Regions from separate parts of the Nocardioides sp. Z30_9 genome, predicted to be linked through region 3. Evidence: riboswitches for the same ligand, from Rfam matches in the RefSeq annotation. Region 3 holds a riboswitch; each other region holds the start of a gene.

The links. A riboswitch is a leader RNA that binds a small molecule or an ion and turns the genes downstream of it on or off. The one in region 3 is predicted to bind cyclic di-AMP.
Region 1: linked by a shared signal. The riboswitch ahead of AC4BGB_RS06730 (transglycosylase family protein) and the one ahead of AC4BGB_RS12345 (C40 family peptidase) in region 3 are both predicted to bind cyclic di-AMP.
Region 2: linked by a shared signal. The riboswitch ahead of AC4BGB_RS03265 (C40 family peptidase) and the one ahead of AC4BGB_RS12345 (C40 family peptidase) in region 3 are both predicted to bind cyclic di-AMP.

What each region holds. Positions count from the first base shown of each region.
Region 1 covers NZ_JBZAJF010000001.1:1,374,480-1,379,961, forward strand. Annotated here, with positions in the region: gene malQ (4-alpha-glucanotransferase) at 41-1,546, opposite strand; gene rocD (ornithine--oxo-acid transaminase) at 1,539-2,783, opposite strand; cyclic di-AMP (ydaO/yuaA leader) riboswitch at 2,996-3,143, shown strand; gene AC4BGB_RS06730 (transglycosylase family protein) at 3,148-3,489, shown strand; gene AC4BGB_RS06735 (PadR family transcriptional regulator) at 3,579-3,902, shown strand; gene AC4BGB_RS06740 (permease prefix domain 1-containing protein) at 3,908-4,900, shown strand; gene AC4BGB_RS06745 (dihydrofolate reductase family protein) at 4,984-5,482, shown strand, end outside.
Region 2 covers NZ_JBZAJF010000001.1:650,063-655,544, forward strand. Annotated here, with positions in the region: gene AC4BGB_RS03255 (M48 family metallopeptidase) at 1-517, opposite strand, end outside; gene AC4BGB_RS03260 (gluzincin family metallopeptidase) at 523-1,722, opposite strand; gene AC4BGB_RS03265 (C40 family peptidase) at 1,790-2,773, opposite strand; cyclic di-AMP (ydaO/yuaA leader) riboswitch at 2,786-2,939, opposite strand; gene AC4BGB_RS03270 (hypothetical protein) at 3,067-3,273, opposite strand; gene AC4BGB_RS03275 (DEDD exonuclease domain-containing protein) at 3,408-5,159, shown strand; gene AC4BGB_RS03280 (Lrp/AsnC family transcriptional regulator) at 5,191-5,469, shown strand.
Region 3 covers NZ_JBZAJF010000002.1:338,380-343,861, forward strand. Annotated here, with positions in the region: gene AC4BGB_RS12330 (class I SAM-dependent methyltransferase) at 1-689, shown strand, start outside; gene AC4BGB_RS12335 (iron chaperone) at 676-1,017, opposite strand; gene AC4BGB_RS12340 (hypothetical protein) at 1,027-1,452, opposite strand; gene AC4BGB_RS12345 (C40 family peptidase) at 1,471-2,232, opposite strand; cyclic di-AMP (ydaO/yuaA leader) riboswitch at 2,235-2,391, opposite strand; gene AC4BGB_RS12350 (pyridoxamine 5'-phosphate oxidase family protein) at 2,506-3,006, opposite strand; gene AC4BGB_RS12355 (hypothetical protein) at 3,170-3,643, shown strand; gene AC4BGB_RS12360 (SDR family NAD(P)-dependent oxidoreductase) at 3,697-4,674, shown strand; gene AC4BGB_RS12365 (hypothetical protein) at 4,723-4,905, shown strand; gene AC4BGB_RS12370 (tocopherol cyclase family protein) at 4,907-5,482, opposite strand, start outside.

The DNA.
Region 1 (5,482 bases), on a different contig from region 3:
ATATGGGTGAAACATCCGATTTGTTAGATATTCAGGCGGTTCATCCGGTGAGCTCCTGCTCGGCTTCGGCTGGCAACCGTCCCGACGCGACCACGAGCGCCCGCATCCGCTGGGCGATCGCATCGCTGAACGCACCCCTGGGGGCGCGCCAGGCCCAGTTGCCCTCGTCGGTCCCCGGGGTGTTCATCCGTGCCTCCGCGCCGAGCTCGAGCAGGTCCTGGGCCGGCACCACCGCGAGCCGGGCCGTGGAGGACAGCGCCAGCCGGATCAGCGCCCACGGCATCTCCCCATCCCCCGACAACTCCCCGTCCCCCGGGGTCTGCGCCGGCACCTGGGCCTGCACCGACTCCAGCACCCGCCTGCGGGTCGGCTCGTCGAGCGCGCTCCACCACCCGAGCGTCGTGTCGTTGTCGTGGGTGCCGGTGTAGACGACGCTCTCCTCACCGTGCAGGTGCGGCAGGTAGGGGTTGTCGCCCTCCCCGTCGAAGGCGAACTGGAGCACCTTCATCCCCGGCAGCCCGAACTCGAGCCGCAGCTCGGTTACCTCGTCGGTGATCACGCCGAGGTCCTCGGCGACCAGGGTCCCCGGTCCGGCGGCCTCCACCAGGGCGGCGAGCACCTCCCGGGCAGGACCCTTGACCCAGTGGCCGTCCTTGGCGGTCTCCGCCTCGGCCGGTACGTGCCAGGCGGCCTCGAAGCCGCGGAAGTGGTCGATCCGGACGAGGTCGAAGAGCTCCCGCTGGCGGGCGATCCGCTGCCGCCACCAGGCGAACCCGTCGGCGGCCATCGCCGCCCAGTCGTAGTGCGGGTTGTTCCACCGCTGCCCGTCCGCCGCGAAGTAGTCCGGCGGCACGCCGGTCACCGTCGTCGGGTTGCCCTCCTCGTCGAGCAGGAACAGCTCGCGATGGGCCCAGACGTCGGCGCTGTCGTGGGAGACGAAGATCGGCAGGTCACCGAACAGCAGCACCCCCTTGGAGGCTGCGTAGGCGTGCAGCTCGGCCCACTGGATCGCGAAGACCCACTGCTCGAAGCGCAGCCGCTCCACATCGGAGGCCCGCGACTCCAGCACCTGGGCCACCCGCACGGGGTCCCGGTCGCGCAGTCCCGGCTCCCACGTCGTCCACGGGATGCCACCGAGCGCCTGGCGCAGCACCGTGAACTGCACGAACGGCTCCAGCCAGGAGGCGTTCTGCTCGCACCAGCGCGCGCACGCCAGCCGCTGCTCGGCGGTCATCGAGCCCGGCGAGACCAGGCCGCGCTCCTCGCGCAGCTCGGGGCTGAGCAGGTCGGGGTTGCCGGCCATCGCCGAGATCGCGTTGTACGGCGAGCCGTCCCCCTGGTGCGTCGGCACGAGCGGGAGCACCTGCCAGACCGTGCAGCCTGCGGCGGCGAGGAAGTCCACGAACCGGTAGGCCTGCGGCCCGAGGTCACCCGAGGTCAGCGAGGTGATGTGGAGCAGCACCCCGGCCCGGCGTACCCCGAGCGGACCCCGAGCGAGACCCCCGTTGAGAGCAGGGTCGAGAGCAGGGTCGAGGAGGTCAGCCATGGGCCTCGGTCACCACGTCGCGCAGCTGGTCGATCATCCACTCGAGCTCTTCGGTCTCGATCGTCAGCGGCGGCGCCAGCCGGATCGTCGACCCGTGGGTGTCCTTGACGAGCACGCCCTTGGCCAGCATTCGCTCGGAGGTCTCCCGGCCGCTCATCAGCCCGGGCTCGATGTCGACCCCGGCCCACAGGCCCCGGGTGCGCACCGCGACGATCCCGTCGCCGACCAGCTTCTCCAGGCCTGTCTCGAGGACCACCTCCAGCTCGCGCACGCGCTCCTGGATCTCGCCGGTCTCGAGCAGCTTGACCACGGCGTGGCCGACGGCGGCTCCCAGCGGGTTGCCGCCGAAGGTGGACCCGTGGTTGCCGGGGTGGAGCACACCGAGGACCTCGTCGGAGGAGACGACCGCGGAGACGGGAATGATCCCGCCGCCGAGAGCCTTGCCGAGCACGTACATGTCCGGGACCACGCCCTCGACCTCGCAGGCGAAGGTGGTGCCGGTGCGGCCGAGACCGGACTGGATCTCATCGGCGATGAAGAGCACGTCGAGCTCGGTGCACATGTCCCGGACGGCCTGCAGGTAACCGGCCGGGGGGATGATCACGCCCGCCTCGCCCTGGATCGGCTCGATCAGCACGGCGACCGTCTCGGCGTCGATCGCGTCGCGCATCGCGGCGGCGTCGCCGTACGGGACGACCCGGAAGCCGGGGGTGAACGGGCCGAAGCCCTCCCGCGCCAGCGGGTCGGTGGAGAAGCTGACGATCGTGGTGGTGCGCCCGTGGAAGTTGTCGCCCGCCACGACGATGTTGGCCTGGTTCGCCGGCAGCCCCTTGAGGTCGTAGCCCCACTTGCGCGCGACCTTGATCGCGGTCTCCACGGCCTCGGCGCCGGTGTTCATCGGCAGCACCCGGTCCATTCCGGCCAGAGCGGCGAGGTCGCGGCAGAACGGCCCGAGCTGGTCGTTGTGGAAGGCCCGGCTGGTCAGGGTCACCCGGTCGAGCTGGTCACGCGCCGCCTGGATCAGGCCGGGGTGGCGGTGGCCGAAGTTCAGCGCGGAGTAACCGGCCAGGCAGTCGAGGTAGCGGCGCCCGTCGACATCGGTCACCCAGGAACCCTCCGCCTCGGCCAGCACGACCTGGAGGGGGTAGTAGTTGTGCGCGACGAAGCGGTCTGCGAGGTGCAGGTGCTCCTCGGTCTGCGGTGCTGGTGCGGTCTTCCCACGGCTGAGGTTCGTCATCGGGTCCCTTCGCGTCGCGCCGCACCCGGGCGGCGGCTGACTTTCTGGTCGCTTCGCACTGTGTTCTCGGTCGCTTCGAACTGTACGGGTGGCTCGGAGACTGCCGAAACGCCGATCGTCCCGTGGGCTTGCCCGCCTCAGGAGGCTGCGCCTAAGGTGACGCGTCCCGGAGGACCGGGACGCCCCCGTCGTCGCCGAGTCCTGTCCGCGCGGAGGGCCCTCTACCAATCAGCGGACAAGAGCGGGGAACCCACTTTCCCGGGTCGTGGAGACACGACCCTCTGGGGTGAAGCCATCACCTTTGGCCGGGCACCTTCAGCCCGAACCCGACAGCTAACCTCGCAGGCGCACGGAGGAACCACCCATGCGCATGCGCACGCTCTCAGCGACCCTCCTGGTCGCGTTCACCACCGCCATCCTCATCGGGGGAAGCCTGGTCGCGCCGGCCGAGGCCGCCACGATGAAGACCTGGACCCGGCTGGCCAAGTGCGAGTCCGGCGGCCGCTGGCACGTCAACACCGGCAACGGCTACTACGGCGGGCTCCAGATCAGCCCGCGCACCTGGCGCGGGCACGGCGGCAAGAAGTACGCCTCCAACGCCCACAAGGCCACCAAGCGCCAGCAGGTCCGCGTCGCCAAGCGGATCAAGAACAACCAGGGCTGGCGCGCCTGGCCGTCCTGCTCCAAGCGCATCGGGGTGCGCTGAGCCGGCGGGACCGGCTCGATCGATCGCCAGTACGTCGTCTGGTGTAGTGCCCTGGACAATGGTGTGTGAGACACACTAATGTTCAGCACATGCCAGACGACGTCCTCGCCGCACACCTGCAGGAGCTGCGCCGCGGCACCGTGGTGATGGCCGCACTCGCGACGCTGCGGCGTCCGACGTACGGCTATGCCCTGCTGGAGTCCCTCGCCGACGCGGGGTTCGGGGTGGACGGGAACACGCTGTATCCGCTGCTGCGACGCCTCGAGAAGCAGGGACTGCTCACCAGTGAGTGGAACACCGAGGAGTCGCGGCCGCGCAAGTTCTACCGGGTCAGCGCGGAGGGAGAGGCCCTGCTGCAGGACCTTCTCGACGAGTGGCAGGCCCTGCACACATCGATCGAGAAGCTGAGGTGACCTAGATGCAGACCCAGGACCAGTCCCCCGGGCGTTCCGACCTCACCGAGAGGTACGTCCACGCCGTCACCCGCACCCTGCCCGAGGACCAGCGGGCCGACGTTGCCGAGGAGCTGCGCGCGAGCATCACCGACCGGGTGGAGTCGCTGCAGCACTCCTCGGGACTGCCGGCGAGCCGGGCGGAGTACGCCGCACTCGAGGAGCTCGGCGACCCTGACCGGCTGGCGGCCGGCTACACCGGGAGGCGGCTGTACCTGATCGGGCCGGAGCTCTACCCGGCCTACGTACGGGTGCTCAAGCCGCTGCTCTCCTCGATCGTCCCCGTCGTGGCGGTCGTCATCGCGGTCATCGCGACCATCGACGGCAGCTCCATCGGCGGGGTCATCGGCGAAACCGTCTGGGTGTCCCTCACGGTCGCCCTGCACGTCTTCTTCTGGGTCACCCTGGCCTTCGTGCTCACCGAACGAGGCATCTCGACCGACGACCTGCGCGACACGATGAAGGTCGACTGGGAGCCCGAGCAGCTGCCCGAGCTCCCCCGCGGAGCGCACGGCTCGTTGGGTGAGCTGGTCTCCACCCTGGTGTGGATCGGGCTCCTTGGAGCCGCACTGGTCTGGCAGCACTTCGGGTCGCACATCGGCGACGACATCCCCGCGCTCGATCCCGACCTGTGGACCTTCTGGCTCCCGTTGATCTTCGTGCTCCTCGCTGCCGAGGCCGTCTTCGAGGTCCTGAAGTACCGCCTCTCCGGCTGGTCCCCGAGGCTCGCGACCGTCAACGTCGTGCTGGGCGCCGTCTTCGCGGCCCCGTTCGTCTACCTCGCGGCCACCGACCGGCTGCTGAACCCGGCGATGGTCGCCGAGGTCCAGAGCAGCTGGCCCGAGTTCGACCCCGGCCTGGTCAATGCCGGAGTCGTGGTCGGGGCCCTCGGGATCTGGGTGTGGGACAGCATCGACGGCTGGATCAAGACGCGAAGGGAGCTGAGCGTCGCCGCTTAGTTCCGTGACTTCTGCCGGTCTGACTGTCGACGACTCGCGCTTCGTCGTGTAGTCAGGCATCAGACACCGCTCAGGAGGAAATCGTGCGCCAGATCATCGTCACCGCCTTCATCTCCCTCGACGGCGTGATGGAGGCGCCCGGAGGTGAGGAGGGCTACCGCAACACCGGCTGGACCTTCCGCGACATCGAGCACGTGGACGAGGCCTACGAGATCAAGGGCCGCGAGCAGGAGGAGGCGGCCGCGATGATGATGGGCCGGGTCAGCTACGAGGCGTTCGCGCCGGTGTGGCCCTCGCTGGACTATTTCCCGCAGTACAACGCGATGCCGAAGTACGTCGTGTCCACCACCCTGCGCGAGGAGGACCTGGTCACCAACTGGGGCGAGACCACGATCCTGCGCTCGACCGACGACGTCGCGAAACTCAAGGAGACCGACGGCGGCCCGATCAGCATCCACGGCAGCGCGCAGCTCGGCGCCAGCCTGGCCGACGCCGGGCTGGTCGACCGCTACCACCTGCTGGTCTTCCCGGTCCTGCTCGGCGCCGGGAAGCGGCTGTTCAGCACCGCCGACAAGGACAAGC
Region 2 (5,482 bases), on a different contig from region 3:
GTGAGCGTCTCGCGGTGCCGACGACGAGCAGCACCACCACGGCGGCGAGCACCCAGTCGACCAGGAGCGAGGTGCCCTGGTCGCGGAGCCAGCCCGCCAGCGACTGGCGGGTGAGACCCTCCTCGAGCGCGTTGCGCCGGATGGCGACCGAGAACGGCGACACGGCCACCTCGCCCAACAGCACCAGGACGAAGGTGGCCAGCGCGACGCGCAGCCACCACGGTCGCGGCAGGCGCCGCGTCAGCCGCGCGCCCAGGGGGGTCAGCCCCAGGACCAGGGCCAGCACGAGCTGCACCGCCAGCGCTGCCCAGCTGAGGTGACGCTGCGCGGTGGCGTAGGCCTCGGCCCGACGCAGGTGCGCCGAGGAGAACACCTCGCTCCCCCGCACCTCGACCAGCTCGCCACCCGGGAGCCACGACCACGGGACGAACAGCACGCCCAGCACGACCAGGACCAGCACTGATCCACCGATGAGGCCCAGGCACAGCCGCACGCTGGGTCGCTGTCCGGGGGGCACGTCGCTCAGCCTGCCACCCCGGCAAGGCGGACCAGGTCACGGCGCCAGCGCATCACGAACTCTCGCTGCGTGGTGCCGACCCGGGTGCGGAACGCCTCCTGCGTCGAGGCGCCGGAGCCGACCGCCTCGTAGAAGGCGAGCAGGCGGTCCGCGCCGTACTCGCGCGCCAGGAAGCGGCAGGCCAGCCAGGCCTCCTCGTAGGTGGCGCCGAGTCCCGCCGCCGTGGGGTCGAGGTCCTCGGTGCTGGGCAGGTCACGAGGCGCCCCCTCCTTGCGGACCTTGGCCAGGATCTGGCCGGCGGCCACGTCCACAGGCACGCCCACGCCCTCGAGCGCGACGTAGTCGGCGAAGCCCTCCAGGAGCCAGGTGGGCATCGAGGTGAACGTGGCGTCGGTCGCGACGTGGGTGGCCTCGTGGGTCATCACCACCTGTGCGCCCCGGTCCTGCAGCTTCTCGAAGACGCCCGGGTTCACGAAGACCCGCACCGGCGCTCCGGGACGCAGCGAGCCGTCGGCCGTGGTGGTCACAGCGGCGATGTTGTCGTACTTGCCGGACTCCGCCGACAGCGCCCGGTCCAGCTGGGCCCTGCTGCGGGGAACCTCCACGAGCAGCGGACCACGCCACTGCGGGAGCACCTTCCGCACCTGGCGCAGCGCGGTGGTGACCAGGGCGGGATAGCGCCCCGCCGAGTCACCGGCCACGGCCAGCAACGACTGCGGCGTGCGTACGACGCTCAGCCGCTCCACCAGCCACAGCGGACTCCGGTCGTTCTCCCCGCCCATCGACGCGATCGCGGCGCCGTCCGGGCGCGGGACGAACACCACGCTGGTCTCGTGGTTGGCGGTCGACTCGTCGAGGCCGTCGTAGCGATAGGCGAGCTGGACGGTGCCGCGCCAGGAACCCTCGCCGAAGCGCGCCTGCTCCTTCCCGTCGAGCGGTGCCGCTTCCTCGACGTAGCGCATCGACAGCTCACCGATCCGGAGGTCGACCGAGTTCTGGAGGATCCCCTCCAGGAGCTCCCGGGCGCCGGGCGCGGCCACGGCCCCGACGGCTGCCCGGTCCTGCTCGCGCACGGCTGCGACGAGCGCGTCCAGAGCAGCCTGGGCGGTCCCGGGATCGCGGGCCTCGGCCCCGGGGGGCGCCTTGGGCGGCGCCACGTCGACCTCGCGGTCGCACCCGGCCAGCAGCCCGGCGAGCAGGGCCACGAGCAGCCCCGCAACAAGCAGGAAGCCGCCCGCCCCGAACGGGCGAGCGGCTCTGCGGGCGGGTCGGTCAGCCAGGGCGGACCGCGCCGACGTAGGGCATGTCGTGCAGGCCGGAGATCTTGACCCCGGAACCGGGGTTCAGCGCGTTCACGATCTGGCCGTCGCCGATGTAGATGCCGACGTGGCTGATCGGGCTGTAGTAGAAGACGAGATCACCTGGCTGCAGCTCGCTCTCGGAGACACGGGTCCCCGAATTGTACTGCGCCGAGGAGCTGTGCGGCAGGCTCACGCCCGCCTGCGCCCAGGCCATCATGGTCAGGCCGGAGCAGTCGAAGGACGACGGCCCGGCAGCGCCGTAGACGTAGGAGTTGCCGATCTTCGACTTCGCGTAGGCCAGCACCGGGCCGCCGAGACGCTTGAGCCGCTCGGCCGCGGCCTTGACCCGGGCAGCCTCGGCCTGCGCCTCCAGCCGCTTCAGGTGCGCGTTGGCGTTCGCCACCCGCGCGTCCTCGCTCCGCTTGCGCTCCAGCAGCGCCTTCTCGCGGCCCGCCTGGGCGTCGACCTGGCCGCGCACGGCCACCCGGCGCTCGTGGAGCTGCGCAAGCTTGATGTTCGAGTCGGCCAGGGCCTGTGCGCTGGCTCCCGCCTCCTCGGTGGTCAAGGTGACGTTGGACAGCAGCACGTCGGCGCTGCGCGAGAGGTCCTTGGCCGGGATCGAGGCGCCGGCGGCGCTCACCGAATCGCTGGAGACCGTGCTGGCCACCTGGGCGCGCAGGCTGTCCAGCACCTGGCGATGGTGGCGGATGTCGGCACGGACCCGCGCGAGCGTCGTGCGCTTCTTCACCAGGGTCGACCTGGCGGCGTCGTGCCGCTTCTCGGCGGCCTCGGCGCGGTCCGAGAGTCGGTCGACCCTCGCCTGCACGGCTTCGATGCCGTTCGGAGCGGCTGCGGCAGGCGCTGGCGCGACGACGCCGAGTCCGAGGGTGGTCAGTGCCGTGGTCGTGACCGCCGCGGCAATTCGGGCATGGGTTTTTTTCCGGCCGTCGAGCAAGATCGGTCGGTCTCCTCTTTGTCTGTACGCCTACCAGGTCAGCTGACGGATTCGGGCCCAAAGACGCCCTACCAGCCTCCGCGACACCTCAGTGACGCGTTGGCCGGATTCACCCCAAGTAACGTGGGTCCCCGGCTCCGGCACAGACACTCGGGAGTGACTGATTCAGACTCGGCGCGGCCCCCGAGCTCACCTGGTCGGTGTGCTGGTCCGAGGGCCCTAGGTTCAACACACTAAGCACGAAACCGCACGGTGGCCAACTCGGCGAGGGGCGCAAGGGGCTGTGTTCATGTTCACGCGGACTCCACCTCGGGGCCCGACATCGGTGTCACCATGCGCAGCGGCGGCACCAGTCCTGACTGGGCGAGAACGCCCAGAGCCTCCTGCTCCTCGCTGTCGAAGCTGAGCTCGGGAGGCGGCCCGAGCAGGACCGTCACCACGCAGTCGTGGCAGGACAGGCCACGCACCAGGCAGGTGTCGCAGTCGATGTGAACGCTCATCTGTGGGCTCCTCGGGGGTGGTGCTGGGGAAGTGATACCCGGACTCCACCACCTGCCACCGACAGTGTTGCTTTCGCCACGTCCACGGCCCTGCCTGGCGGCTTTTGTCGGTGCGGCTGCCTAGCGTCGTCCACGTGAGCAAGTGGTCCGCACAGATGAGCTTCGACGAGCTGGGGCGCCCCCTGCGTGATGTCACCTTCTGCGTGGTGGACCTCGAGACCACCGGCGCCTCGGTGCGAGGCGGGGCGATGATCACCGAGATCGGCGCGGTCAAGGTGCGCAGCGGCGAGGTCCTCGGCGAGTTCCAGACGCTGGTCAACCCGCACACGCAGATCCCGCCCTTCATCGCCGTGCTCACCGGCATCACCAACTCGATGGTGGCTTCCTCCCCTCCGATCGAGTCGGCGTTGCCCGCCTTCCTCGAGTTCGCCCAGGGCAGCGTCCTCGTGGCCCACAACGCGCCCTTCGACATCGGCTTCCTCAAGCACTTCGCCGCCGCTCAGGGGCACCCCTGGCCGGGGTTCGAGGTCCTCGACACGGCGCGGCTCGCCCGCCGCGTGATCACCCGTGACGACGCCCCCAACTGCAAGCTGAGCTCGCTCGCGGTGGCGTTCGGGTCCACGACCACCCCCAACCACCGGGCCCTCTCCGACGCCCGGGCGACCGTCGACGTGCTGCACGGCCTGATGGAGCGCCTCGGCGGGCTGGGCGTGCACACGCTCGAGGAGCTCTCCACCTACACCTCGCGGGTCAGTCCCGCCGTACGCCGCAAGCGCCACCTCGCCGAGCACCTGCCGCACTCCCCCGGCGTCTACCTGTTCCGCGACGAGCAGGAGCGGGTGCTCTACGTGGGCACCTCACGAGACCTCCGCACCCGGGTGCGCTCCTACTTCACCGCCTCGGAGAGCCGCTCGCGGATGGGCGAGATGGTCAACCTGTCGGCGTCGGTGACCGGTATCGAGTGCGCCACCCCGCTCGAGGCCCGTGTGCGCGAGCTGCGCCTGATCGCCGCCCACAAGCCCCGCTACAACCGCCGCAGCCGGCACCCGGAGAAGGTGCACTGGCTCAAGCTGACCGTGGAGCCGTGGCCCCGGCTCTCGCTGGTCCGCAAGATCGCCGAGGACGGCGCCGACTACCTCGGTCCGTTCAGCTCGCGCCGGGTCGCGGAGAAGTGCCTGTCCGCGCTGCACGAGGCCTTCCCGATCCGGCAGTGCAGCGACCGCCTGCCGATCACCCCGACGCGCTCCGCCTGCGTGCTGGCGGAGATGGGCCGGTGCCTGTCCCCGTGCGACGGCAGCATCTCGATGGACCACTACGCCGACCTCGTCACCCGGGTGCGCGAGAACCTGCTGCACCGCGCCGACGACGTGGTGGACTCGCTCACGGCGCGGATGAACCGCCTCGCCGAGGACGAGAGGTTCGAGGAGGCCGGAGTCCATCGCGACCGGCTCTCCGCGTTCCTCAGGGCGGCCGCACGCACCCAGCGCCTGGGTTCCCTGTCCTCGTGCGCCGAGCTCGTCGCCGCCCGCCGCGAGGACGACCACCGGTGGGCGGTGCACGTCGTGCGCCACGGCAGGCTGGCCGCTGCCGGGGTGATCCCCGCCGATGCCCATGCCGGCGAGTGGGTCACGCAGCTGCGCGGGTCCGCCGAGACCGTGCTCGGCGGCCCCGGGCCGACCCCCTCGGCGAGCGCGGAGGAGTCCGAGCAGATCCTGCGCTGGCTCGAGCAGCCCGGCGTACGCCTGGTGCACGTCGAGGGCGAGTGGACCTGCCCGGTCCGCGGCGCCACCCGTCACCTGGCCCTGCACGACGCCGTGGAGACCTCACGTGCCTCGCTGGAGCCCTTCGACGAGCGCCGCAGCCTCGCCACGGTCCACCAGCCCTGAACCGTGAGCCCCGACGGGATACCTTGGCCCCATGATCACCGCCATCGTCTTCGTGAAGGCCGACGTCGCCCGCATCCCCGAGGTCGCGGAGGCCATCGCGGCACTGGCCGGGGTCAGTGAGGTCTACAGCGTCACCGGCCAGATCGACCTGATCACGCTCGTGCGCGTCACCGACCACGAGGACGTCGCCCGTGTGGTGGCCGACCAGATCAACAAGGTCCCCGGCGTGATGGAGACCGAGACCCACATCGCGTTCCGCAGCTACTCGCGCCACGACCTGGAGTCTGCGTTCTCCCTCGGGCTCGACTGATATCTAGGGCCCG
Region 3 (5,482 bases):
GCCTCGCGCCGGGCGACCGGGTCCTCGACGTGGCCGCCGGGAGCGGCAATGCCTCGGTCCCGGCGGCGAGGGCCGGCGCCGAGGTCGTCGCCAGCGACCTCACCCCCGACCTGCTCGACGCCGGTCGGGCAGTCGCGGACGCCGACCTGTCCATCGACTGGCAGGAGGCCGACGCCGAGCACCTGCCCTACGAGGACGCGGCCTTCGACGCGGTGATCTCGTGCGTGGGCGTGATGTTCGCCCCGCACCACCAGCAGGCGGCCGACGAGCTGTTGCGGGTGTGCCGCCCCGGCGGCCGGATCGGCCTGGTCAGCTGGACCCCGGAGGGGTTCATCGGCCGGATGTTCGCCACGATGAAGCCCTACGCGCCGCCGCCACCTCCCGGTGCGCAGCCGCCCCCGCTGTGGGGCTCCGAGGACCACCTGCGCGACCTGCTCGGTCAGGGCGTCGACGGCCTCGAGCTCACCCGGCGCACCCTGGCCGTGGACCGGTTCGAGTCCCCCGCCGGTTTCCGCGAGTTCTTCAAGAGCCGCTACGGACCCACGATCGCGGTCTACAAGGCGAACGCCGACGACCCGGAGAGGTGCGCCGCGCTGGACCGCGACCTCGACGAGCTCGCGGAGCAGGCAGGAGCCGGCGCCGGACCGATGGAGTGGGAGTACCTCCTGGCCACCGCTACCCGGCGCTGAGCGAGCGCACCACCCGGGCCACGAGGTCGTGCGGCACCGGCCGGTCGAGCGGGAACTTCAGGGTCCCCTTGCCGCCGGCGTACGGCGCGACCTCCTCGGCGAGGTCGGGGTCCTCCGGCGCCGGGTAGAGGCTGACGTGGTGCTTCCACCCGGCGTAGTGGACCACCCGGCGACCGTCGAGCACGACGGTCGGGATGTTGTAGCTGATCGTGTCCTGCGCACCGGGCAGGGCGGCGTGGATGGTCGCCCGGACCGCCTCGAGCACCTCCCTGACCTCGGGCCCGAGGGAGTCGAGGTAATCCTCGACCGTGGTGAACTTCTGGCCCATGGCAGCGACTCAGGGGGGCGGCAGCAGGTCGTTGAGCGCGGTGAGCCAGTCGACCAGCGTGGGGACGGCGCCGTCGCCGACGGCGGTGTCGATGCCGAGGTAGCGCAGGCCGACCAGGGCCAGCGCGATCAGGGAGATCACCATGCCCAGCGACGCCAGCAGGCTTCCGGAGACGCCGCGCCGGCTCGCCTTGGCGAGGCCGATCACCGAGCTGACCAGGCCGAGGGCCCCCAGTCCGACACAGACCGCGAGCATCAGTGAGAAGGGCGTGGCCAGGAAGGCGACCAGCCCGGCGATGAAGCCGACCTCGGCGGCCGCCGAGGTGCGCTCCACCCGGGCCGGTGAGGTCTCGAACAACCCGCCCAGCTCGTCCTCGACCAGCAGGGGCTCCTCGGCGGTGAGGGCCCGGTCGCTCCCGAGATCCTGGGTCGTCATGGACCCAGCGTAGGTCGGTCAGCGCATGCTTCCGGCGAACCAGCTGTTGGAGAAGGGCGTGTCGAAGCGGACCTTCTTGCCCGAGCCGGGTGCGTGCACGATCTGGGGAGTTCCCTGCTTCCACCGCAGGAACATGGCGGTGTGGTAGACCCGGCCGCCGCGGGTGAAGTACAGGAGGTCGCCGGGGCGCATCTTGCTGCGGGCGATGCGGTGTGCGCGGCCGGACTGGGCAGCGGCGGTGCGGGGGATCTTGATGCCGGCCTTGGCGAAGCTGTACTGCATCAGCCCGGAGCAGTCGAAGGATCCGGGACCGGAGGCACCCCACTTGTAGGGGTCACCGACCTGCTGGACAGCGATCTTCATGGCGCGGTCGACGCGGCTGGCACCCGTGGCCGCCGGCTGGGCGGCCGCGGCCGCCGCGGCGGCCCGCTTCTTGGCCTGGCGCGCCTTCTTGGCCCGGATCTTCTTGGCCCGGATCTTCTGGGCCCGGACCTTGGCGGCCCGGGCCTTCTTCGCCCGGAGCTTCTTGGCCCGCAGCTTGCGAGCGGTGTTCTTCTTGCCGGCCTTCTTCTTCTTGGCCTTCTTCTTGTGCTTGCGCTCGGCGCTGTGGTCGGCGGTGGCGGTGCCGGGCCCGGACGAGGGGTTCGGCGAGGGGGCCGGAGCAGGGGCGGCCGTGGCGGCGGGTCCGACGAGGGAGAGGCCGATCAGGAGCAGCAGCGACAGGGCCGGGAGCAGCAGGTATCGCGAGAGGGGCTTGTGGAGGGGGGCGTTGCTGGGCACAGGAGTCCTTCCGACGCCTGCGGGGTCAGCTGTCGGGTTGGAGCTGAAAGTGCTCCGTCACAGTCTCGTGACTTCACCCCGAGCCCCGGCCCCCGGAGGAGCCGATGCATGGAACCTGTGGGTCCCCCGCTCCTGCCCCAGGAGTTCGGTTGGACACCCGGGACTGGGCAGGATTCGGCGGTCCCGGGCGGTGTTCGACCGCACAAGACTAATAGGACGCCGGAGCGGGTGTCCGTCATATCACCAATTGATATGATTTTGCTGAGACGTGCCTCAGAGGTCGACGGTGGCGTTCTTCCCCACGTCGGGCTCGTCGCCGGTGACCTTCGACTTCACGAACGCCAGCGCCGTGGCGACCCGGCCTCCGGGGCTGTCCCAGTACTCCGCGGAGTCGGCCTCGACCAGCATCAGCTGCACGTTCCCGGAGTCCTTGCCGTCGGGGAACCACGCCTCGACGACCGGGTTCCACAGCTCGTCGATCTTCGCCCGGTCCCGGTGGAGGCTGGCGTGGCCGGAGACCGAGAGCCAGGTGGAGCCGTCGGCGAACGCGAGGTTGACCCGCTTCTCGGCCTGCACGTTCGCGGCCTGCTCGCTGGTGGCGTCGACGAAGAACCACACGTCGCCGCCGTCGGTGACCTCCTGCGGCGTCATCGGGTGGGAGTGCAGCCGGCCCTGGTCGGCGACACCGACCGAGGTGAGCATGCAGAAGCGGTCGCCTCGCATGATCTTGACGACCTTGTCCTGCTCGAGGTCGTGACCTTGGTGCTCCGACATGAGGGTCCTCTCGGTGTGTCCGCAGTGGCCCGGAGTGGCCTGGAGTGGCCCCGCCAAACTAGCCACGCGCACCTAGTACCCAGGTCCCTTGTGGTGCCACGTGGGGGTCCACCCCGGGACAGGCGCTCGTTTGCGTCCGGTCCGGGCCGGGTACTCCGAGCCGATGACACCGCCTCCCGACCCGACGGGGTCCGCCCAGCTGCCCGAGCACCGACGGCCCGAGGGGGTCAGCGACGCCACGGTCTCCGCGCTGGGCAAGTTCTCCGAGGCCCTCGAGGCGGTAGAGGTCGCCCGGGGCCACCTCTACGCGTTCCACCGGCTCTGCGGCACCGCCGACCTCACCCTGGGCGATGCGGTCGAGGAGCTGCGCGAGGCCGGTCACGGCGAGCTGGCCGACCGGGTCGAGAGCGAGCTGGTCGGGCGCAACATCCTCGAGGGCCGGTGGAGCTTCCAGCTCGTGGAGGAGTACGACGAGACCTACTACTCGCCGTTCAAGGACCTCGAGCAGCACGCGCGCGAGGAGCTGGTCCAGGGCCGGCGACACCTGTTCGAGGCGGAGATGAAGGAGGACCGGCGTACCCACGGGGCCCGGCACCACGAACCGCTGCCGCCGGACGACGGCCCCCAGGGCGGCTGACCGCGCACCGACGCGGGGAGGGCGGCGCGCACCGGCTGGCTACGTTGGCGGCCATGACCTTCACCCAGAGCCTGGCCCGCGGCGTGGACACCCTGCTGGACCGCGCGGTCGTCCCGGGATTCACCCGGATCGGCCCGGCGGTGCGGCGCAGGCTGCCCACCTGGCCCGCCGACCCGGCCGCCGGGGCGCTCTCCGGGAAGGTCGCGGCGGTCACCGGCGCGACGTCGGGGCTCGGCATGGCGACCGCCGAGGGGCTCGCCCGGCTGGGCGCGCAGGTGCACCTCGTCGTACGCGACCTCGAGAAGGGCGCCCGGGTCAAGGCCGAGCTGGAGGCCGACGTGCCGGGCGCGCAGGTCGTGGTGGAGCGGTGCGACGTCTCCGACCTCGACGACGTACGCCGCTTCGTCCGCGAGCTCGACCTCGACCGGCTCGACGTGCTGGTCCACAACGCCGGCGCGATGCCGCCCGCACGCACGGAGTCACCGCAAGGTCACGAGCTGACGATGTCGCTGCACGTCCTCGGCCCCGTGCTGATGACCGACCTGCTCCGCCCGGCGCTGTCCGGCCACGACGCCCGGGTCGTGCTGGTGACCTCGGGCGGGATGTACGCCCAGGCGCTGCGAGCCGACGACCCGGAGTACACCGACGGGCCCTACTCGCCCACCACGGCCTACGCCCGCAGCAAGCGGGCCCAGGTCGAGCTGCTCCCGGTGCTTGCCGACCGCTGGGCGCCCCAGGGGATCGGGGTGCACGCCACGCACCCCGGGTGGGCCGACACACCTGGCGTGGCCGACTCGCTGCCGACCTTCCACAAGCTCACCGGACCGTTGCTGCGCGACGCGGCCGCGGGAGCCGACACGACGCTGTGGCTGGCGGCCGCGCAGCCGCAGCCGCCCGGGGGCCGGCTCTGGCACGACCGCCGACCCCGGCCCACCCACTTCGGCCGGCGCACCCGCACCGCGGACTCCGAGCGGGTCGAGCTGTGGGACTGGGTCGGCGACCAGGCGGGCCTCGAAGAGTCTGACCTCTGACCGGTATGCCTCAGCGATCCGGGGCGGTCAACAGGTTAGGTTGTGCCGATGGACTCCAGCCTGGACGAGGAACTCTCGTCGGCCGAGGCCCGCGGGGCCGAGCTGGTCCGTGCCCACCTGCGTCGGGTGCTCGATGAGGGTCGACGCATCGTGCGGCAGGGAGACCAGCAGATCGAGGTCGTCGAGGTGGCGGCGCTGAGCGAGATCCTCGAGGACGAGACCTCCTCCTAGCTCAAGGCTCCGAACGCAGGGGTACGGCGTCGACGTCCTCCGGCGAACCGCCACGCCGTGCGATCTCCGCCTGCGCGCGGTCGATGCCGCCGTGCTCCAGGGCGGCGACCGACGACTCGCCCTCCCAGTGGGGCCGCCCCCACCGCCGGACGCTGACCTTCATCGAGGCCCCGAGGTGCTCGATCGCACCGGCGATGTTGCGGTGCTCGGCCGGGAGCGGGACCGGGAGGACGTGCGCCGCGTCGAGTGCGCCGTACCCCTCCACGTCGACCTGCCACTGCGCACTGCGGCCGCGCAGCAGCCAGCGCTCGTCGGAGACCTCGGCGTGCACGGGCGAGACCACGGGGTCGCCGAGGCGCAGCAGCCGGCCACCGGGCAGGAGCACGACGAGACCGGTGACCCGGGTCCGCAACGGGCCCGCGTTGACGTCGCCGCCGGCGAAGGCGACGCACACCTCCGGGTCCTCGAACCCCTGGGCCTGGCCCCACCACCACGAGTCGGGGAAGCCGCCCCGGCCCCAGTTCTTCTCGCCGTAGACCGACCACCCGTCGAGGTCCCAGGTGGTGTCCCCGATGAC